3 regions of the Streptomyces sp. NPDC051105 genome follow, and region 3 is predicted to be linked to each of the others. Evidence: riboswitches for the same ligand, from Rfam matches in the RefSeq annotation. Region 3 holds a riboswitch; each other region holds the start of a gene.
The links. Region 3 has a riboswitch for S-adenosylmethionine ahead of AB0N16_RS36065 (putative leader peptide). Riboswitches for the same ligand answer to the same signal wherever they lie in the genome.
Positions count from the first base shown of each region.

Region 1: another riboswitch for S-adenosylmethionine. It lies ahead of thrC (threonine synthase); the one in region 3 lies ahead of AB0N16_RS36065 (putative leader peptide).
Region 2: another riboswitch for S-adenosylmethionine. It lies ahead of AB0N16_RS04285 (amino acid ABC transporter permease); the one in region 3 lies ahead of AB0N16_RS36065 (putative leader peptide).

Region 1 covers NZ_JBFBBR010000009.1:182,734-189,841, reverse strand. The annotation lists gene groL (chaperonin GroEL) at 1-947, opposite strand, end outside; gene AB0N16_RS23370 (cold-shock protein) at 1,342-1,548, opposite strand; gene AB0N16_RS23365 (MoaD/ThiS family protein) at 2,009-2,284, opposite strand; gene thrC (threonine synthase) at 2,331-3,617, opposite strand; SAM riboswitch class I at 3,636-3,798, opposite strand; gene AB0N16_RS23355 (glucosyl-3-phosphoglycerate synthase) at 3,956-4,900, shown strand; gene AB0N16_RS23350 (trehalose-6-phosphate synthase) at 4,983-6,407, shown strand; gene otsB (trehalose-phosphatase) at 6,493-7,108, opposite strand, start outside.
Region 2 covers NZ_JBFBBR010000002.1:57,965-65,072, reverse strand. The annotation lists gene AB0N16_RS04300 (GNAT family N-acetyltransferase) at 44-757, opposite strand; gene AB0N16_RS04295 (ABC transporter substrate-binding protein) at 784-1,809, opposite strand; gene AB0N16_RS04290 (amino acid ABC transporter ATP-binding protein) at 1,875-2,657, opposite strand; gene AB0N16_RS04285 (amino acid ABC transporter permease) at 2,654-3,634, opposite strand; SAM riboswitch class IV at 4,025-4,148, opposite strand; gene AB0N16_RS04280 (glutathione S-transferase C-terminal domain-containing protein) at 4,226-5,098, opposite strand; gene AB0N16_RS04275 (hypothetical protein) at 5,227-5,373, opposite strand; gene AB0N16_RS04270 (hypothetical protein) at 5,534-5,791, shown strand; gene AB0N16_RS04265 (hypothetical protein) at 5,933-6,742, shown strand; gene AB0N16_RS04260 (DUF2218 domain-containing protein) at 6,767-7,105, opposite strand.
Region 3 covers NZ_JBFBBR010000020.1:70,880-77,987, reverse strand. The annotation lists gene AB0N16_RS36075 (ABC transporter permease) at 1-575, opposite strand, end outside; gene AB0N16_RS36070 (ABC transporter substrate-binding protein) at 579-2,198, opposite strand; gene AB0N16_RS36065 (putative leader peptide) at 2,429-2,545, opposite strand; SAM riboswitch class IV at 2,583-2,696, opposite strand; gene AB0N16_RS36060 (hypothetical protein) at 2,733-2,927, shown strand; gene AB0N16_RS36055 (DUF427 domain-containing protein) at 2,950-3,765, shown strand; gene AB0N16_RS36050 (DUF1684 domain-containing protein) at 3,958-4,779, opposite strand; gene AB0N16_RS36045 (TauD/TfdA family dioxygenase) at 5,482-6,378, shown strand; gene AB0N16_RS36040 (ABC transporter permease) at 6,375-7,108, shown strand, end outside.

The sequences.
Region 1 (7,108 bases), on a different contig from region 3:
CCCAGCAGGTCGAGGGTGGTGTTCTCCAGCTTGAGACCGACCTCCTCGGAGATCACCTCGCCACCGGTGAGGATGGCGATGTCGTTCAGCATCGCCTTGCGGCGGTCGCCGAAGCCCGGGGCCTTGACGGCGACGGACTTGAAGGTGCCGCGGATCTTGTTGACGACCAGGGTCGACAGGGCCTCGCCCTCGACGTCCTCGGCGATGATCAGCAGCGGCTTGCCCGACTGCATGACCTTCTCCAGGAGCGGGAGCAGGTCCTTGACGGAGCCGATCTTCGAGTTGGCGATCAGGATGTACGGGTCGTCGAGCGACGCCTCCATACGCTCCATGTCGGTGGCGAAGTACGCCGAGATGTAGCCCTTGTCGAAGCGCATACCCTCGGTGAGCTCCAGCTCCAGACCGAAGGTCTGGGACTCCTCGACGGTGATGACGCCTTCCTTGCCGACCTTGTCCATGGCCTCGGCGATGAGCTCGCCGATCTGGGTGTCGGCGGCGGAGATGGAGGCCGTGGAGGCGATCTGCTCCTTGGTCTCGACGTCCTTCGCCTGCTCGAGGAGGGCACCGGAGACGGCCTCGACGGCCTTCTCGATACCGCGCTTCAGGGCCATCGGGTTGGCGCCGGCGGCGACGTTGCGCAGGCCTTCCTTGACCAGGGCCTGGGCGAGCACGGTCGCGGTGGTCGTACCGTCACCGGCGACGTCGTCCGTCTTCTTGGCGACTTCCTTGACCAGCTCGGCGCCGATCTTCTCGTACGGGTCCTCCAGCTCGATCTCCTTGGCGATGGACACACCATCGTTGGTGATCGTGGGGGCGCCCCACTTCTTCTCGAGGACGACGTTGCGGCCCTTGGGGCCGAGGGTGACCTTGACGGCGTCGGCGAGCTGGTTCATACCGCGCTCAAGGCCGCGCCGCGCCTCCTCGTCGAACGCGATGATCTTGGCCATGTGAAGTGGTCCCTCCAGGACTGGGGGTGAGTCTTCTGGACCGCGCCCGCGCCCGCGACGGACGGCTCGCCGACCCGTGGGTTCCTTGCCCCACCCGGTCTGCGGGCCTCACCGACCCGGTCCATCTTTGTCACTCTCACCTTCAGAGTGCTAACGCCAATGATTAGCACTCGCCCATGCCGAGTGCAAGCGCCTCCGGGAGACTGGGCCGCGCCAGGGCCGCGCGCGGGGCGGCGCACCGGGCCGCGCGCGGGGCGGCGCACCGGGCCGCACCCACGGGGTGCGCCGGCCCGCTCATCCCGGGCATGCCAAAGGGCTCGTAACCCATGACTCCCCATGGGATACGAGCCCTCCGACAATGAAAGAAGAACGACGCTGTCAGTCGGCGCGTGCTTCAGCTGGTCGCGAGCCGGACCATGTCCGCCTGCGGCCCCTTCTGGCCCTGCGAGATCTCGAAATCGACCCGCTGACCTTCCTCCAGGGTGCGGTAGCCGTCCATCTGAATCGCACTGTAGTGGACGAAAACATCCGCACCACCGTCGACCGCGATGAAGCCGTACCCCTTCTCCGCGTTGAACCACTTGACGGTGCCCTGAGCCATGCCTAACTCCCCTATTACTGGCCCTTGCACAGATCCACACTTCGCGGATCCGGGTCAGACCTCACCCCCCACAGGTTTGGGGGCGTGCGCCGGAACGCGTCGACCGCGGCTGAATGTATCTGTCCAACTGCCGTCTGCAACAGGTCAATCGGACGAGAATTCTGGACGGGAAGGGTCCGGAATGTAGCAAGAATTCGGCCGAATTCAGGGCAAGTCGGGCCCCATAAAAGCCGCAAAAGCCGCATATAACCCACACACTTTGGCTACTTCTTGTCGGGTCAGCGGTATCGAATACGGGGCTTCCGACCTGGAGATCGGGGCCGCATTCCCCAACTGTACCGCGCTCAACCACACAGAATTGCCCCCTCCGCTTCTCTCACGGAAGGGGCAATCCAATGAACAGTGAGTGATCGGCGTTACCGAAGGTAATGTTCGGTCATTCGATCAGCCTGTCAGCAGGTCAGCCGCCGGCCACGGCCGGGATGATGGAGACGCCGGCGCCGTCCGGGGTGGCCGTCTCCAGTCCCTGCTCGAACCGCACGTCGTCGTCATTGACGTACACATTCACGAACCGGCGCAGTTTGCCCTCGTCGTCGAGAACGCGGGCGGCGATCCCGGTGTGGTTCTTCTCCAGGTCGGAGATGACCTCGCCGAGGGTGCCGCCTTCGGCGCTGACTTCGGCCTGACCACCGGTGTAGGTGCGCAGGATGGTGGGGATGCGAACGGTGACGCTCACGTTTGAACCTCCGATCGGGGCAACGCCCTGGTTTCTTACAGCTGACTCAGGCGAGCCCGGCCTCGCGGAAAGACTCGAGATTCGGGCGAATGGTCGCCGTGAGCCCGGTGCCCGCCACGGCGTCCAGCGTCTTCAGTCCGTCACCCGTGTTGAGTACGACGATCGACTTCGCCGGATCGATCAGCCCACTCTCGATGAGCTTCCTGGTGACTCCGACCGTCACCCCGCCCGCGGTCTCCGCGAAGATTCCCTCGGTCCGCGCGAGCAGCTTGATCGCGTCGACCACCTGCTCGTCGGTGACGTCCTCCACCGCACCGCCGGTACGGCGCGCGATGTCCAGGACGTACGGCCCGTCGGCCGGGTTGCCGATGGCCAGCGACTTGGCGATGGTGTTCGGCTTCTGCGGTCGCACCACGTCGTGGCCCGCCTTGTAGGCCACCGACACCGGCGAGCATCCCTCGGCCTGCGCGCCGAAGATCTTGTACGGCTTGTCCTCGACGAGCCCGAGCTTGATCAGCTCCTGCAGCCCCTTGTCGATCTTCGTGAGCTGCGAGCCGGAGGCGATCGGGACGACCAGCTGGTCGGGGATCCGCCAGCCGAGCTGCTCGCAGATCTCGTACGCCAGGGTCTTGGAGCCCTCCGCGTAGTACGGCCGCAGGTTGACGTTGACGAAGCCCCAGCCCTCGCCGGCCGAGTCACCGATCAGCTCGGAGCAGAAACGGTTCACGTCGTCGTAGTTGCCCTCGATGCCGACGAGCTCGCCACCGTAGATCGCGGCCATGACGATCTTGCCCTGCTCCAGGTCGTGCGGGATGAACACGCAGGAGCGGAAGCCGGCCCGGGCGGCGGCGGCGCCGACCGCGCCGGCGAGGTTGCCGGTCGAGGAGCAGGAGAGCGTGGTGTAGCCGAAGGCGCGCGCGGCCTCGACGGCCTGGGCGACGACCCGGTCCTTGAAGGAGTGCGTCGGGTTGCCGGAATCGTCCTTGACGTACAGGCCGCCGGTGACGCCCAGCTCCTTCGCCAGGTTGTCGGCCTGGACGAGCTTGGTCCAGCCCGGGTTGATGTTCGGCTTGGTCGCCACGTCCGCGGGGACGGGCAGCAGCGGCGCGTAGCGCCAGATGTTCGCGGGACCCGCTTCGATCCGCTTCCGCAGCTCCTCGGTGTCGTAGGCCGAGAAGTCGTACGCGATTTCGAGCGGGCCGAAACACTCCTCGCAGGCGAACACCGGGCCGAGCGGCACGCGGTGGCCGCACTCGCGGCAGCTCAGGGCAGTGGCGGGACCGAGGTCGACGGTCGTGGAGTCGGTGGTGGTCGCAGCAGTCTGCACAGCCATGTGAGGCGAGGCCCTTTCTCCTCATCTTCCTCACGACGCATCTCGCCGTGAGACGGATTTGGCACCTTCCCTAGCCGGGAGCCTCGCGAGTGATCGACAGTGATCAGCGATCCACGAGTAACCGACTGGAGGGTTGCCGGGGCTTCATCGGGCCGTATCCCTCTGCCCCTCTGGATGAGCGGTATGCGGTTGTCAACGGCCGGTGACCCCAGGACATGCGATGGTCATCGGCGTTGTTCAAGACTGTAACCGAAGGCCAGGACAGTTGAGAGAGTCGTCCGAACCGCGAGATGGATCACACCTCGCAGTGTGACCGTGACAGTGAGGAGCCGCTGACTGTGCTGGAAGAAGTCGAGTGCTGGCTGGCCACCCGCTCCTGGTCCATGAACGATCGCCCGTTGCACCGCATACTCGCCGCCAAGCAGCGCACCGGGCAGTCCGTCTCCGTCGTGCTGCCCGCGCTCAACGAGGAGGCGACCGTCGGCGACATCGTCGCGATCATCCGTCACGACCTCATGCGGCAGGTGCCGCTCGTCGACGAGATCGTGGTCGTCGACTCCGGTTCCACCGACCGTACGGCGGCGGTGGCCGCGGCGGCCGGCGCCCGGGTCGTGCACCGCGACACGATCCTGCCGCGCATCCCCGCCGTCCCCGGCAAGGGCGAAGTGCTCTGGCGCTCCCTCCTCGTCACCACCGGCGACATCGTCTGCTTCGTCGACGCCGACCTGAGGGAGTTCTCCTCCGACTTCGTCACCGGGATCGTCGGCCCGCTGCTGACCGACCCGGACGTGGACCTCGTCAAGGCGATGTACGACCGCCCGCTCGCCGGCTCGGCCGGACAGGGCGGCCGGGTCACCGAACTGATGGCCCGCCCGCTGCTGAACATGCACTGGCCGCAGCTGGCCGGGTTCGTCCAGCCGCTCGGCGGCGAGTACGCGGCCCGCCGCTCGCTCCTCGAACAGCTCCCCTTCCCGGTCGGCTACGGCGTGGAGCTGGGCATGCTGGTCGACGCCCTGCACCTGGTCGGCCTGGACGCCCTCGCCCAGGTCGACGTGGGGGTCCGCAAACACCGCCACCAGGACGGCCAGGCCCTCGGCCGGATGTCCGCCGCGATCTACCGCACCGCGCAGCTTCGGCTGGCCCGCGGGCATCTGATCCGGCCCGCCCTGACCCAGTTCGAACGGGGCGAGGACGGCTTCGAGCCGCGCACCTACTCCGTGGACACCGAGGAACGGCCACCGATGGCGGAGATCGCCGAGTACGCCGAGCGCCGGGTGGCGTGACTTCGTCGTACGGCGGTATACGGCGGCGCGTCGGGCGGAGCCGTACGTTTGAGCGTTTCCGGGCCGGGCTAGGTTGTGGCGTATGGCTTCCACCGGCAGTGCTGAGGTGCTGGTCGCGTCCAATCGCGGCCCGGTTTCGTATGAAGTGGGCGAAGGCGGTGCGCTGCACGCCAAACGGGGCGGCGGCGGCCTGGTCTCGGGGCTGTCGGCCATCGGGCCGGACGCGAACGCGGTGTGGGTGTGCGCGGCCCTGAGCGACGGCGACCGGGAGGCGGTACGGCGGGCCGACGGCGGCCGGCTGCCGGCCGGGGACAGCGGCGGGCAGCAGGTCCGGATGCTCGACATCGACCCGGACGTGTTCTCGGACGCGTACAACGGCATCGCGAACTCGGTGCTCTGGTTCGTCCACCACATGCTCTACCAGACCCCGCTGGAGCCGGTCTTCGACGCGGAGTTCCGGCGGCAGTGGGCGTCGTACCAGGCCTACAACCAGGCGTTCGCGGAGGCGCTGGCGCAGGAGGCGGGCCCCGGTGCGGTGGTCGTCATCCAGGACTACCACCTGGCGCTGGCCCCGCGGATGCTGCGCCGGCTGCGGCCGGATCTCCGTATCGGCCATTTCTCCCACACCCCGTGGGCGCCGCCGGACTACTTCCGGCTGCTCCCCGACGACATCGCGGCGGAACTGCTCGGCGGGATCCTGGGCGCCGATCACGCGGCGTTCCTGACCCGGCGGTGGGCGGACGCGTTCGTGGCCTGCTGTCATGCGGTGCTGGGCCCGGGGATCCCGGCGGCCGGGGAGACCCGGATCGGGGTGCACGGGCTGGGCGCCGACGCGGAGTTCCTGCGGAAGCGGTCGCACCAGCCGGACGTGGACGAACGGATGCGGGCGCTGCGGGAGGAGATCGGCGAGGGCCGCAGGACGATCGTCCGGGTGGACCGGACCGAGCTGTCGAAGAACATCGTGCGGGGGCTGCTGGCGTATCGGCAGCTGCTCGACGACCACCCCGAGTGGCGGGAGCGGGTGGTGCACGTCGCGTTCGCGTATCCGTCACGGCAGGACCTCGCGGTGTACCGCGCCTACACGGCCGAGGTGCAGCGGGTCGCGGACGAGATCAACTCGGCGTACGGGACGGCGGGTTGGACGCCGGTGGTCCTCCACGTCAAGGACGACTTCGCCCGCTCGCTGGCGGCCTACCGGCTGGCCGACGTGGCGTTGGTGAACCCGATCCGGGACGGCATGAACCTGGTCGCCAAGGAGATCCCGGTGGTCTCGGACGAGGGGTGCGTGCTGGTGCTGTCGCGGGAGGCGGGGGCGTACGAGGAGCTGGGCGAGGACGCCATCGTCGTGAACCCGTATGACATCGGAGGGACGGCCCGCGCCCTGCACGAGGCGCTGAGTCTGCCGGGGGCGGAGCGGGCCGAGCGGTGCAAGCGGCTGGCCGCGGCGGCTACGGCGTTGCCGCCGGCGGCCTGGTTTCTTGAGCAGTTGAGGGCGTTGGAGGGGTAGCGCCGTTCGATGTCGGGTGCGGGTCCGGTGGGGGCTGGTCGCGCCCACGCGGCGGAGCCGCATATGGATTACAGCCCCGCGCCCCTTACGGGGCGCTCAGCTCAGCCAGGGTCTTCAGTAGCCGTACGACTTCCTCCGGGCCGTCGACCACCAGGTCGGCCCGCTCCGCGAGCTCGGTGACCTCCTCGCTGCCGCTGCATACCAACAGGCCCGGGACGCCCTCCGCGCGGAGCTTCTCCACGGCTGCGAAGGCCGGGATGTCGCCCAGGTCGTCGCCCGCGTAGAGGACCGCGCCCGCGCCGATCTCCCGCGCGTACTCGCGCAGCGCCACGCCCTTGTCCATGCCCGGCGGGCGCAGTTCCAGGACCAGGCGGCCCGGTTCGACGATCAGGGCGTGGCGGGTGGCCAGGTCGGTCAGGGGCGCGCGGAGGGACTCGAAGGCGGCCTGGGGGTCGTCGGCCCGGCGGGTGTGGACGGCCACGGCGTGGCCCTTGTCCTCGATCCAGGCGCCGTGCACCCCCGCGCCGGCGAGGACGGCCGGGAGTTCGGCGCGGACTGCGGCGATGCCGGGGTGCGGCGGGGGCGCGGTGATCTCGCCGGTCGCCGCGTCCCAGCGTTCGGCACCGTAGTGGCCGAGGACGACGAGGTGGTCCAGGCCGGGGACGCCGGCGAAACCGCCGTAGCGGACGGCGATCTCGGCG
Region 2 (7,108 bases), on a different contig from region 3:
GTCCCGCACCTCCCAGCCTGCTCCGTGTACATCTCGTCGTGACTCACAACAGCCCGGCGTTCGCGGTTGTTCCCGGGCTGCGCACCAGCAGGGTGCGGGTGCGCAGCCGCTCGGTGAAGCCGATCGACTCGTAGAGCCGGATCGCCGTCGCGTTGCCCGGAGCGGCATGCAGGAACGGCGTGTCACCGCGCTCCCTGATGCCGGCGGCGACGGCGCGCACCAGCCGGGTGGCCAGCCCCCGGCCGCGGTGCCCGGGGTCGGTGCAGACCGCGCTGATCTCCGTCCAGCCGTCCAGCCGCAGCCTCTCCCCCGCCATGGCGATCAGCCGTCCCCCGTGCCGGATGCCGAGGTAGGCGCCCATCTCGACGGTCCGCTTGCGGAACGGGCCGGGCTCGGTGCGGGCCACCAGGTCCAGCATCTCGGGCACGTCGTACGAGCCGAGCCGGACCGCCTCGGGATCGGGCTCGGCCCGCAGCCCGGTGTCGACGAACTGGACGCCCACCCCGCCGCCCAGCACCTCCCAGCCGGGCGGTGCTTCCTCGACCGGCTTGATCTTCACGGTCGCGCCGGGGCCGACGAGCGTGTGCAGGTCGGCCCAGGCCTCCGGGTCGGTGGGGTCGGCGAGGGCGGCGTAGGCGTAGACGTCGTCGGGGTAGCGGGCGGCCCGGCCGAAATGCTCGGCGAGGTGGGCGTGCGGACCGGCGAGTGCGGACCAGACGGCGTTGTCCAGGACGCCGCGGGATGCTTCAACGGTCATGTGTGACGTTCTCCGCTGACGACCGATCAGGAGTTGTCCAGCGGCAGCCCGGGCGGGTTGACCTCGGACTTGGCGACGGCCTCGTTGGAGAGGTTGTAGGCGGCCAGCCACTTCGCGTACTGGCCGTTCTTGATCAGGTAGTTGATGGCGTCGGCGAGCGGCTTGGCAAGACCGCTGTCCTTCTTCGCGGTGGCCGCGATCAGACCCTGGAGGCTGGCGCCCGCGCCGGAGTAGGTACCCGCGGTGCGGGTGGCGTTGGGCGTGTTCGCGGTCTGCCTGTTGTGGTAGGCGATGCCGGGGTTGGGGCCGAGGTAGGCGTCGATCTTGCCGCTGTTGAGGGCCAGGTAGACGCTGTTGCTGTCCTGGTAGTACTTGACCGTGAGCTTCTTGCCCTCCTTGGCCAGCTTGGCCTTCCACTCCAGGAGGATCTTCTCCTGGTTGGTGCCGGCGCTGACGGAGACGGTCTTGCCGGCGAGGTTCTCGTAGTTGTCGTCGAAGTTCCAGGTGCTCTTCTTCGGGACCGTGAAGGCGAGGTTGTCCTGCCGGTAGGACGCGAACTCGTACTTCTTCTTGCGCTCCTCGGTGTCGGTGATGTTGGAGAGGGCCACGTCGACCTTGCCGCTGTCGATGCCGACGAACATGTTCTCCCAGGTGAAGCTCTTCAGCTCGGGCGTGAGGCCGAAGACCGCGGCGACCAGCCGGGCGAGGTCGGGTTCGGAACCGGTGAGGGTCTTCTGGTCGTTGCCCACGTAGGCGAGCGGCGGGAATCCGGCGGGCAGGACACCCTCGCCGATGACGAGCTTGCCGCTCTTGCGGACGGAGGCGGGCAGTTCGGCGCTGATGGACTTGACCTCGGAGACCTTGATGGTGGTCTGCTGGGCGGCGCCGTTGGAGACTCGTCCGATGACGACCTCGCCACTCTTGGCTCTGTCGGTCGTCGTAGCGGCGTCGCTGTCGCCCCCGCAGGCGGCGAGCCCGGTGGCGAGGGTCGCGACGGCGGTCGCCGTGGTGAGGCCGCGGATCAGGCTGCGTCGGGAGAGGAGCGTGGGCATGGCCGTCCTTCGTGTTTCAGTGACAAGTGAAAGGGAGGTGGTTCCAGTGAGAAAAGGGGGGTGTTTCAGAGGACCTTGCGGAGGAAGTCCCGGGTCCGTTCGTGCCGCGGATTGTCGAGGACCTCGGCGGGCGGGCCCTGTTCGACGATCTTTCCGCCGTCGATGAAGACGATCCGGTCGGCGACCTCACGAGCGAAGCCGATCTCGTGGGTGACGATCACCAGGGTGGTGCCGCCGGAGGCCAGGTCCTTGATGACGGCGAGGACCTCGCCGACCAGCTCGGGGTCGAGCGCGGAGGTCGGTTCGTCGAAGAGGATGATCCCGGGGCGCAGCGCGAGGGCGCGGGCGATGGCGACGCGCTGCTGCTGGCCGCCCGACAGCTGCCGTGGGTAGGCGCCGACGCGCTCGCCGAGGCCGACCCGTTCGAGGAGTTCCTTGGCCAGCTGCTGGGCCTCGGTCCTGGTCAGCTTTCCGGTGGCGACGGGGGCGGCCGCGACGTTGTCGAGGACCGTCAGGTGCGGGAACAGGTTGAAGTTCTGGAAGACGAAGCCGATCCGGCTGCGTTGGGCCAGGATGGCGCGTTCGGTCAGCTCCTTGAGCCGGTCGCCGTGGCGCTTCACGCCGACCAGTTCGCCGCCGACGCTGACGTAGCCGGTCTCTGGCTTCTCCAGATGGTTGATCACCCTCAGCAGCGTGGACTTGCCGGAGCCGGACGGGCCGAGGATGACGGTGACCTCGCCGGGGCGGACGGTCAGGTCGACGCCGTCGAGGACGCGGTGGGCGCCGTACGACTTGTGGACGTCGTGGATCTCCAGGGCGGCGGGCGCGATGTCCGGTGCGGTGGTCATGCGGCGGCCTCCCGGCGTATCCGTGCCCGCAGGTCGCCGAGGCCGGTGCGGAGTTTCTGGAGTGGGGTCGGCGGCAGCGTGCGGGTGGCGCCGCGGGCGAAGTACCGCTCGACGTAGAACTGGACGACGGAGACGGCGCTGGTCAGGATCAGATACCAGACGGTGGCCACGAGCAGCAGCGGCACGATGTCGCCGGGATAGGTGCTGCCCATGGACTGCACCGAGCCGAAGAGGTCGAGCAGCGAGACGTAGAACACCAGGGACGTGCCCTTGATCAGCCCGATGAGCTGGTTGACGTAGTTCGGCACGATGGAGCGCAGGGCCTGCGGGAAGACGATCCGGGTGAACTGGTAGCTCTTGGGCAGGCCGAGTGCGGCGGCCGCCTCGTGCTGGCCCTGGTCGACGCTGAGGATGCCGCCGCGTACCACCTCGGCCGCGTAGGCCGCCTCGTTGAGGCTGAGGCCGACCACGGCGACCACCATGTCGGTGGCGAGTTTCGTCTCGTCGAACCTGACGAAGGACGGGCCGAAGGGCACGCCGAGGCTCAACGTCTGGTATAGCGCCGAGAAGTTGTAGAGGAAGATCAGCAGGACGATCAGCGGGATCGAGCGGAACAGCCAGGTGTAGGTCCAGCTCACCGCCCGCAGCACGGGGCTGCCGGAGAGCCGGGCGACGGCCAGCACGACTCCGCTGAGGAGGCCCAGCACGGCGCTGAGCGCGGCTACTTCGAGGGTGATGACGAGCCCGTCGAGGATGGTGGGCCGCAGGAACCAGTAGCGGAACCGGTCCCACTGGTAGAAGGGGTTGGTGGCCAGTCCGTGCGCGAACTGCGCGACGACCACCAGGACGACGGCCGTGGCGATCCACCGGCCGGGGCGGCGCAGCGGCTGAACTCGCTGCGCGGTAGCAGGTTTTGATGCTTCATCAGTGGGCGGCGGTGCCTCGGCGAGGGACACGGTGCCTGGGGGTTCGGTCATGGCGGGCTCCGGCGGAGTCGGTCACCCCCGGGTCCCACGGCCGGGACCGCGCGACCGGGCCGCATGCGGGCGGGCGGCACGGTGCGCGGGGGCGCGCGGGGCAGGGGGGCTGGGCGGACGGCGGCACACCGGGCGGCCGGTGTTTCGACGGGGACGCTGAGGCGCGAAGCTGCGGGAAGCCGGCGGAAAGCCTGGTCAGACCCGACAGCGGGCACAGCCCGGTGCGGTACACGCGCTACACAGGGCGCTGTTGACACGGAGCAGGTCGACGGCACGGTCGGCGACGAGCGGGCTCGAATACGGGCGTACGCAGCCCGAGGTGCGGCGCTGGGCCGTCCTGGAGACTGCGTACATGTCCGTCACCTGTCACTGTCGTGCTGGCCCCGGGGGGCCTCGCGCTTACCGAATCGTCGCTTGCCGAAACGTCATCGGTCCGGTCGTCACCTGGGGCACCCCACCGCGATGCGAGGGTTGCCGGTCAGCAAGCCAGGGCTTGACGCTGACGCTCTTGACCGTTCTGGTCCGTAAGTAACGCAGTTGCCCGAACGAATGTCAACGCCTGTCCAAGTGGCGAAACGGTTCGGGCCGCTCTCACCTGCGCGGAAGGCCGGGAGCGTCCGCCGCGTGGCCCGCCCAGTCCAGGATCTGGACGGCCGCGCCGGCGGCTTCCAGGCCCTGGCAACGGCCGTGGTGGCGGCGGGCGATGCCGTCGAGGTCGAGGTGGGCGCCGAAGGCCGGGTGGGCGGCCAGCCGGCGGGCGTAGGCCCACAGCTCCGGGTGGCCGGCGACGGCGTGCACGGCGGAGGCGTCCAGGTGGTTGCGGTGCACGGTGTCGAGTTGCACCAGGGTCACCCACAACTCGACGTCAGCCGCGGTGAGTTGCCCACCGACCAGAAACTCCGCGCCGGTCAGCCGGCGCTCCAGCTCATCCAGGGCGGCGAGCAGCACCTCCAGCGCCTCCGGGTCGCCGCCCGCTCGGCCGGCGTGCTGTGCCGCCTGCTCGATGTCCTCGGCGCACAGCCGCTCGACGGCCTCGATCTCGGCCTCGGCACCGCACGGGTACAGCCGGGTGACGCCGTCGCCGAAGTGACGGTCCAGGTCGCGCAGGATGTCCCGGCCGTGGGTGCTGACGATGCGGCCGGACCAGTCGTCGCTGAGCACGGGTGCGAGGGCCGGTCCCGAGTAGTGGTGGGCGCTCGCCTCGTACAGCGGGCGCAGGGCCGTGTGGCTGCCGTCCGGACCGTCCGGGACGGCGGGCAGATAGGTGACCGGACAACAGTCGTCGAGGGCCAGCAGGCTGTGGCCGACGGCGATGCGGAGGCCGTCGGGACAGGCGGTGGCGAGGTGGAGCCGGTAGCGGCGCGGCACGGCGTAGTGGCCGCTGCGCGCGTCCCGGCCGATGCGCCCCCGGAAGGCGGGGGTGGTCCGGACGGACGGGAGGGCGGCGAACGGAGTGATGGACATGCGTCTCCCCAGGGGTGCGGACGCGCGGACGTACGCGCGGCGGAAGCGTTCGTCGGTGGTGGGCGTTCGGCGGATGCGGCCGCCGGCGGGCACTCAGCCGGTACGGCTGGTACGGCCGGGAGCGGGGGTCAGCCGGTGCGGCTGATGGCGCTGCGGCTGATGGCGCTGCACACACGCAGCAGGTCGATGTGCAGGCGGGAGGTGAGCAGCGGGACGGGGCAGGGCGTACGGCTCTCTCGGCGCTGTCTGCCGGTGACCGTGCGCAGCCGACCCATCTTTCCCTACCTTTTCACTAGGATTCCCACCTGGAGTGTCGATCGGCCTCCGCGCGCCGTCAAGGGGGCGTCCACGCCTGGGACACCCGGCCCCGGCTTGCCGCCGGGCGGGAGCGGCTGTCCGCTGGAGACGCAGGCCGAGTGACAGGAGCCGGATGCGATGAGCGAGCCCCCGGGTCCCGGGCCGGTGCCCGGTGCCGTGCCGGAGACCTTCGCGTTCGGCTGCGGGCGGTGCGGCGAGGCCTGGGAGGCGACCTTCCAGGCGGTGTTTTTCACCGACCCGATCGCCGACCCGGACCTGCGGAGCACCCAGGAGTACGTGGACGAGGCCGGCCGGGCGGTGCGGTCGCCGCTCACCGACGCGGTGTGCCCGCGCTGCGGCAGCCGGAGGGTGCGGATCACGACTCCCGGATCATGACGCTCACCCGAACGACACGCGCGGGTGGTCGGCTGTCGTGCCGGATGGTGGCGTGGGGGACGTACCGCCGTCGTCCGCGGAGGGACGCAGCACCGCTGCCCCCGCGGAGTGACGTACCGCGTTCCCGAGGAGGCAGTCGCGATGATCCGTCCGTCCCGACCCGTGCGTGTTCTCGCCTCGGCCTTGGTGGCGGGGGTCCTGCTCGCCACGGCGGCCTGCACGGACGAGAGTGGCGGCCCCGAGGCCGTGTCCGTCTCGCCGGCCGGGGAGCGCTCCCCCGTGTCCCCGTCGGCGACCCCCGCCCTCACCGGGGCGGGCGCGCAGGCCGCGCTGATCACACCGGCCGACATCGAGGACAACTGGCAGCTGGCCACCGACGCGGCGACCTGGCGCAACTCGATGCTGGTCGGCAAGGTCGACGTGGCCGACTTCCTCACCGCCAAGTCCGACGCCGCGGACTGCCAGCGCCTCCTCGACGGCCTGTACTCCGACAGCCTCCTCGGCCGCGCCTCCGGCGCCTCCGGGCTGCGCGGGTTCACCTCGGAGGACGCCCGGATGCTGTACCAGGCCGGCGACTACGGCTCGGCGAACCTGGACGCCACGCTGGCCTGGCTGAACACGCTGCCGGACAAGTGCGACCAGTTCACGGCCACCGGCAAGGACGGCGGCAAGCGGACCGTGCAGGTGGTCTCGGCGAAGGTGCCGAAGTCGGGCGACGCGCGCGCTGCCCTGACGGTGACCGTCCAGGGCAACGCCAACGGCCAGTCCGCCACCTACACCACGGACGTGGCGGTGCTGCGCATCGGCGCCTCCGGGGCGGCGGTCACCAACGGCGGCCTGTCCGGTGTCGACCACGACAGCACCGCGCTGGCCGTGCAGACCGGCGCCCAGCGCCTCCAGGACGTCCTGTCCGGCAAGACCCCGGCACCGATGCCGAGCCAGTTCGACTAGTGCTGTTCCGGTCGCAGCACCAGCTCAATGCGGCATGGGGTCCTCGGAGTTGGCCTGGGTGGTGCCCGGTTCGCCGTTGTCCCGGTGCCATGCGACGAGGAGTTCGTCGCGGGTGCCGAAGCGGACCAGGTGGCGGCCGACGACACCCTCCAGGAGATCGAGGTTCTCGGGGTCCGTCTCCACGGAGAGCAGCAGGGCACCCTCGGTGGCGGTGAGGGTGCCGGTGCCGTTCTGGAAGACGATCCCGCCGGTGCCGGTCTCCTCGTCCCAGCTGGTCCGGGAGCGGCGGCCGAGGTGGGCGGCGAGCTGCTTGGCGTAGCGGGCGGGGCGGTCGGTGGTGACGCGGGCTTCGGAGCGGGCCATCGG
Region 3 (7,108 bases):
TGCGCACCGGTCGGGATCGCCAGCGTGAGCGCCGGCAGCACCAAACCCTTCAGCCCGTCGTTGCCGAACGCCGGGAACCAGTGCAGCCGGAACGAGAACGCCTCGACCAGCAGCAGACCCACCCAGAACGTCGGGACCGACACCCCCAACGGGGGCAGCGACAGCAGCAGCTGCCGCAGCCACCGCTGCGAGGTGTACGTCGCCACCACCGCGAGGCCGCCGCCGAGCACCACCGCCAGCAGCAGCGCGGCACCGGTCAGCTGGAGTGTCTGCGGCAGCGCGTCGGCCAGGGTGGAGGTCACCGGGCGGCCGGTGGAGACCGCGTCGCCGAAGTCCCCGCGCACCGCCCGGCCCAGATACTCCGCGTACTGCACCAGCACCGGCTTGTCGAAGCCGTACTCGTGCCGCAGCTCGGCGAGTTGGGCGGGATCGACCTGCCCCGTGTCCATCCCGGCCCCGGCCATCGCGGAGACCGGGTCACCGGGCAGGAAGTCCAGCACCAGGAACGACACCGTATAGGCCGCCCACAGCACCCCGACCGCCTGCGCCAGCCGTTTGATCACATAGCGGCGCATCCGCTATCCGACCCAGGTGTCGTGCAGCTGGAGGCGGCTGCCGGAGTCGAAGGTCAGGTCGTGCACCTTGTTCGAGACGCCGAGCTGGGTCTGGAGCTCCACCACCGGCACGTCGTACGCGTTCTGCACGATCAGCTGCTGCGCCTCCGCCACCAGTAGCTTGCGCTTCGCGGTGTCCGTGGTCGCGGCCTGCGCGGACAGCGCCGTGTCCAGCGAACTGGCGGGAAGATGGTAGAAGTTGGCCAGCTGGGTGGAGAAGGAGCTGCGCAGGATGTCCGGGTCGGCGCGGGTCGTGTTCCCCCACACCACGTCGAAGTCACCCGACTGGAGCGTCGTGGCGAACTGTGTGACCGGGAGCTGCTTGAGCACCACGTCGATCCCGACGGCCTTCAGCTGCTGCTGGACCAGCTCCAGCGCGGGCTGGTTGGTCGCCGCGTTGGGGAACCAGCTGATGGTCAGGCTCAGCTTCTTGCCGCCCTTGGTGCGGACTCCGTCGCCACCTGCCTTCCAACCAGCCTCGTCCAGCAGGGACTTGGCCTTGGCCGCGTCGAAGGCGAGGTCGGTGGAGAGGTCGGTGTAGTCGGGCGTGGTGTGCGCCAGGATGCTGGTCGCCGGCTGGGTGCCGGTGGGGAAGACGGTGTCGGCGATCTGCTTCCGGTCGACGGCGGCCAGGATCGCCTGGCGCACCTTCGCGTCCTTCAGCAGGGGCCGCGAGTTGTTCAGTCCCAGACCGAACACCACGCCGGGGTTGGCCCGGCTCCGGAGGGCGACCTGGCCGCCCTTGAGCGCCGCCTCGTTGGCCCTGCCGACGCTGCTGATCACGTCCACCTGCCCGGACTGGAGGCTGCCGGCCCGCACCCCCGCCTCGGGCACGACCTTGAACACCAGCTTGTCCAGGTAGGCCTCGCCCTTCTTCGACCACAGCGAGGAACCCCAGTCGTACCCGGTGCGCCTGGCCAGGGTGACCGACTGGTTCTGCACATACTGCTTCAGCACGAAAGGCCCGGAGCCGACCACACCGTCACTGCACTTCTGCTGCGGGGTCTTCTTGACGCTCGCCGATGACTCGATGGCCAGCGAGTGGGTCGAAGTAGCCTGCAGGAACTGGGCGTTGGGCTGCTTGAAGGCCACCTTGACGGTGAGCGGGTCCACCGCGGTGGTGCTCTTGACGCCGCTCAGATAGCCCTCGGCGAGGGTGCCCAGGGCGCCGAGGTTCGGTACCGCGTCGAAGTTGTCCTTGACCACCTGCGCGGTCAGCTTCGACCCGTCGCTGAAGGTGACCCCCGGGCGCAGGTGGAACGTGAACGTCGTCGCGTCGGCGCTGATGTCCCAGCTCTTGGCGAGCCACGGCACGATCTTGCCGGTCTTCGGGTCCTGGTCGGTCAGGGAGTCCACGATCTGCCGCACCGAGTAGATGGTGTCGTTGCTCGCGACCTGCTGCGGATCCACGCAGCCGGCGTCGGATCCCACCGCGAAGGTCAGGGTGCCGCCGGACTTCGCCGGGCCGCTTCCGCCGCCGGAGCCGTCGTCGCCCGAACCGCACGCGGTCAGCAGGACGCTGGTGGTCAGGAGCGCGGCCAGGGGCGCCCATCGGGAGGGTCTGAAATCCGGGAGTGCAGTCACGGAGGGAGTTCTCCTACTCGTGTCACCCGGCACGGGGTGCCGGGCTACGGGGCAGCGAGGCACGGCCGTGCGGCGGCGTGCGGCCCCGGCCGGATCGGAACCGGCCGGGGAGGCGCTGTGCAGACAAGGGGGATGGGAAACGAACGACACCGAGAACCGGTGGCGAGGGAAAGGACGGCGCGAAGGAGCCGTGGCCGGTGACGGAGGTCAGCCGACGACAGGCGGGCCGGTCAGAACCGACAGAGGCAGCTGGTCGAACGCTTCAGATCGATGTGGCGCCGGCGCGAGAGCCGGGAGTACGCCGTGGCGTCGGCGGGGGAGGCGGCGTGGTCATCGCTGTGTCGCATGCCGGTCCCTCCCCTCGTCTCCGGCCCCGGTCACGGCGCCACGCGCTTGCGGGAGTCATCGGTGATCCCGCCGGGCTTTCACCTGGAGCACCCCACCGCGTGGGAGGGTTGCCGGTCAGCGAGCCAGGGCCTGACGCTGACACTCAATGCCGTTGGCGATCGTACGGATCGGTTTTGTCGTACGTCAATGCCGCAACCGGACGCCCAGTTCGGGAAGACGCGACCGTCTCAGGTGCCGGGACGCCTGGTGGACGCACCTTGTGTCTCGGTGTGGGAGCGTGCCAGTGGCAACGTCGAGGAGTACCTGCGGGTCTTCGGCAGCCCCGAGCAGCTCGCGGCCTGGCGGGAGAACCGCCCCTACGTCGCCGAAGTCACCGCCTGAGCAAGCCGAAGGAGAGCCGGCCATGACCACATTCCCCACCGCACGGGCCGTGCGGACCACCCCCGAGGGACTCCTGTGGGAGCCGAGCGAACGCTGGGTGCGGGGCCGTAAGGGTGATGTCACGGTCGTCGACAGCCGCCATCCCGTCCTCGTCTGGGAGCCCGGTGTGCCCGTACCGCTGTACGCGTTCCCGCGCACGGAGGTACGCGAGGAACTCCTCCGCCCCGCGAAGAACCCGCAGACCGGTACGCACACCGGGTCGCGGATCTTCTACGACGTCGAGATCGACGGTGAGCTGCTGGAGAACGCCGCCTGGACCTTCCCGGCCGCCGACCTGGCCGATCACATCGCCTTCGAGTGGTTCCGGCGCGTCGGGCGGGGCCTGGACCACTGGTACGAGGAGGAGGAAGAGATCTTCATCCACCCCCGTGACCCGCACAAGCGGGTGGACGCCATCCCCAGCAGCCGTCACCTCGTGGTCGAGATCGACGGCACGGTCGTCGCGGACACCCGCCGACCGGTCCTGCTCTTCGAGACCGGCCTGCCCACCCGCTACTACGTCCCGCGCGAGGACGTCCGCCTCGACCTGCTCGAAGCCACCGACCATCACACCGGCTGCCCCTACAAGGGCACCGCCGAGTACTGGTCGTGGCGCGGTGAGGCCGACGTGCCGCCCAACGTCGTCTGGAGCTACCCGGACCCGCTGCCCGCGGTCGGCGCCGTCCAGGGGCTCCTCGCCTTCTACAACGAGGCGGTCGACATCACCCTCGACGGGGAACGGGTGGCGCGCCCCGTCACCCACTTCACCCAGGCGCTCTCGGAGCAAGCACGCACATGACGGGAATCCGTCTCGACGGACCGCGCCGGTCCATGGTCGGCCACCACGCGATGGGCCGGTGGCGTCACCGGACAGCCAGGCCCTTCGCCGCCCCCCGGACCACGGGATCCCGCCGGCCGGCACCCGCGGACAGCCCCCGCCGCCGACCGCGGACGACGGTGACGGCGACGGGGGCCGGGAGAGCGCGTTCCGTCAGGGGCGTCCGCCGCGTTCCAGCGGGATCTTCTCGCCCGTCTCGATCCCGACCGGCAGGCGGTTCTCGGTGGGCGGCAGCGGGCAGGTGGCCAGGTCCGTGTAGGCGCAGGGCAGGTTGGCGGCGCGGTTGAAGTCGATCGTCACCCTGCCGTCGGCGTCGGGGGCGGGGATCTGGAGGGAGCGGTTCGCCGCGTACGTGGTCACACCGGAGGTCTTGTCGGTGAACAGCACCATCAGGGCTCCGGGCGTCGGGCCGTCGAACGCGGTGAGCCGGTGCGCAGTGCCCTCCAGCTCGAACTCGACCTGGCCGGGGGAGTCGTAGACATGCTCAAGACCCTCGACGGCGGCACCGACGGTCACCGGGCGCGGGCTGTCGAAGGGCAGGAAGCGGCCGGAGAGCACCCAGCGGGCGTCGGGCTCGTACGCAGGCGTCCCGGTGAACTCCGTACGCAGCGCGTTGCCGGGGTGGCGGGGGCGCACGATGTCGTGTCCGCCGCGCTTGGCGACCTCGATCACCGCGTCGCCCCAGCTGACGTACACACTGGCGCGTTCGGCGAGGACGCCGAAGTCGTGGCGGCCGCGCACGACCTGCTCGTCGATGACCAGCTCCTCGCCCTCGTCCAACTCGACGACCACGCCGTCGGTGGTGCTCGACCAGGCACCGGGCGCGTCCTCGAACCGGGTGGGCTCGTCGCTCAGCCAATGGAGGCCGGTGATCGCGAGGAACCCGTGCGGGCCTGCCAGCACCGCCTCCTTCTGCCGGTGCCACTCCTCCCACTCCTGTACGAAGCTCACCCGGTCGACGTCCTGGACGGTCATGTCGGCTCCCTCCCGCTGCGTGTCCTGTCCTTCGTGCAACGGCCACGCCTGCGCAGATCATCCCGCCAGGGTGGAGACGTTCCACGTTTCCGTAATGTGAGAGCTGGTCGGAAATCATTGACCGACGCGGTGGGTGTCTGCTCAACTCACGTCCCATGACCCCGCGTGTGGATTTGACCCGGAGGCGCCACATCGACCTGGCGCATGTCTCCAGCGCGTTCTGTTGTAGTTGATCCGGAAGGCGTGTCGCTGATCCGCTGTCGGCTGCCCGCTGCCCGCTGCCCGCTGCCCGCTGCCCGCTGATCGGCTGATCGGCTGATCCGCTGAGCGGCTCCCGGCAGTGGCCGGAGTGCGCCCTGGGCGTACTTCCGGAAGGGGCGGTGCGAAGCCTCCGCCTCAGCGGTGTCCACCGCGCGACTGCTTCTCCCCCCTGGCTCCCCGGCTCCCCAGTGCCCCGGCTTCCTCGGGCCGCGGTGCGCATGGTGCTCCCCGAGATCAGTGAGGGGATGTGCCGTCGGCTGCTGTCGCCACATCTCCACCGCACAGCTTGACCTTCGTCCGGCACTCCTCGCGAGGGCGTCGGACCCCGCATCGCGACCGGACCCAGCACCGGCTTCGGGGCCGTTCACCGCTGCTCGTCACCCGTTCACCCCGGCTCTCAGCACCCGGCACTGCGCCCCATTCCTCGAGAGGGACCTCCTCATGCCTCCGACCATCCGCAAGCTCACGGGCCGCATCGGCGCGCTCGTCGACGGCGTCGACCTCGCCGCGCCCGCCGATCCCTCGACGGTCACGGCGCTCCGTCATGCCCTCGACGAGCACAAGGCGATCGTGTTCGACGACGTGAACCTCGACAACGCCGGTCAGGAGCGGGTGGCCGGCTGGTTCGGCGACCTGACGACCGCCCACCCGAACGTGCCGGCCGCCGACGGGACGACGAACGTGCTCGCCGTCGACAGCGAGACGTCCAAGGCCAACGAGTGGCACACGGACGTCACCTTCGTGCTCAACCCGCCCCAGCTCACCACGCTCCGGTCCATCGTGACCACGCCCTACGGCGGCGAGACGCTCGTCGCGAACGCCGCCGCGGCCTACCGCGACCTGCCCGAGCCGCTGCGGGCCCTGGCCGACTCGCTGCGGGTCGTGCACACCAACCAGTACGACTACGCGCGCCCCGCCGCCACGACGCCCGAACAGCGGGCGTACGACCGGGTCTTCGTCTCGACACCGTACGAGACGGAGCATCCCCTCGTGCGCGTACATCCGCTGACGGGCGAACGCGGGTTGTTCATCGGCGGCTTCGCCAAGCGCATCGCAGGCCTGTCGCACAGTGACTCGGCCGATCTGCTGCGCATCTTCCAGTCGTACGTGACCCGCCCGGAGAACATCCTGCGCTGGACCTGGGCCCCCGGCCAGCTGCTGATCTTCGACAACAGGATCACCCAGCACTACGGGGTCGACAACTACGACGACCACCCGCGCCGCCTCAACCGGGTGACGGTCGCCGGAGACGTGCCGGTCGGCGTCGACGGCTGGCGCAGCGAACAACTCGTGGGCGACGCCTCGCACTACAGCAAGGTGCTGGAGGTGGCGGCATGACCGAGGTCAGCCTCAAGAGGCCGGCCGTCGTCCCGGCGGTCGCCGAGACGACGGGCGTGCCCGGACGCGAGGTGTTCCTGCCGCTCGACGCCCGCCGCCGGACCCCGCTGCACACGCTCCGCGAGCGGCTGCGCTGGCCGCTGGGCATCTACACCACCCCGGTCGTGATCCTCATCGCCTGGGAGATCCTCGCCAGGGCTGGAGTGCTGCAGAAGACCTACGCCCCGGCGCCGACCTCCATCGTCGGGTCCGCCGTCGACCTGTGGCGACAGGGCGTCCTCGGACCCGACCTGGCCATCTCGCTGCAACGCGCCGGCATCGGCCTGGCCGTCGGGCTGACCGTGGGCATCGTCAGCGGGGTACTGGGCGGGCTGCTGCGCAGCGGCGAGTACCTGTTCAACGGCGTCGTGCAGATCCTGAACACGATCCCGCTGCTGGCGGTACTGCCGCTGATGATCGTGTGGTTCGGCATCGACGAGCTGACGAAGGTGCTGCTGATCTCCTTCGGCGCCGGCGTCCCCATGTACGTCAACCTCTTCGCCGCGATCCGCGGTGTCGACCAGCGGCTCATCGAGATGGCACGGACGACGGGAGCGGGCACCTGGCGGCTGGTGACACGGGTGCTGGTGCCCGGAGCCCTGCCGGGATTCCTGGTGGGCCTGCGGTTCTCGCTCGCCTACAGCGTCCTGGGCCTGGTCGCGGCCGAGACGGTCAACGCCGACAAGGGCCT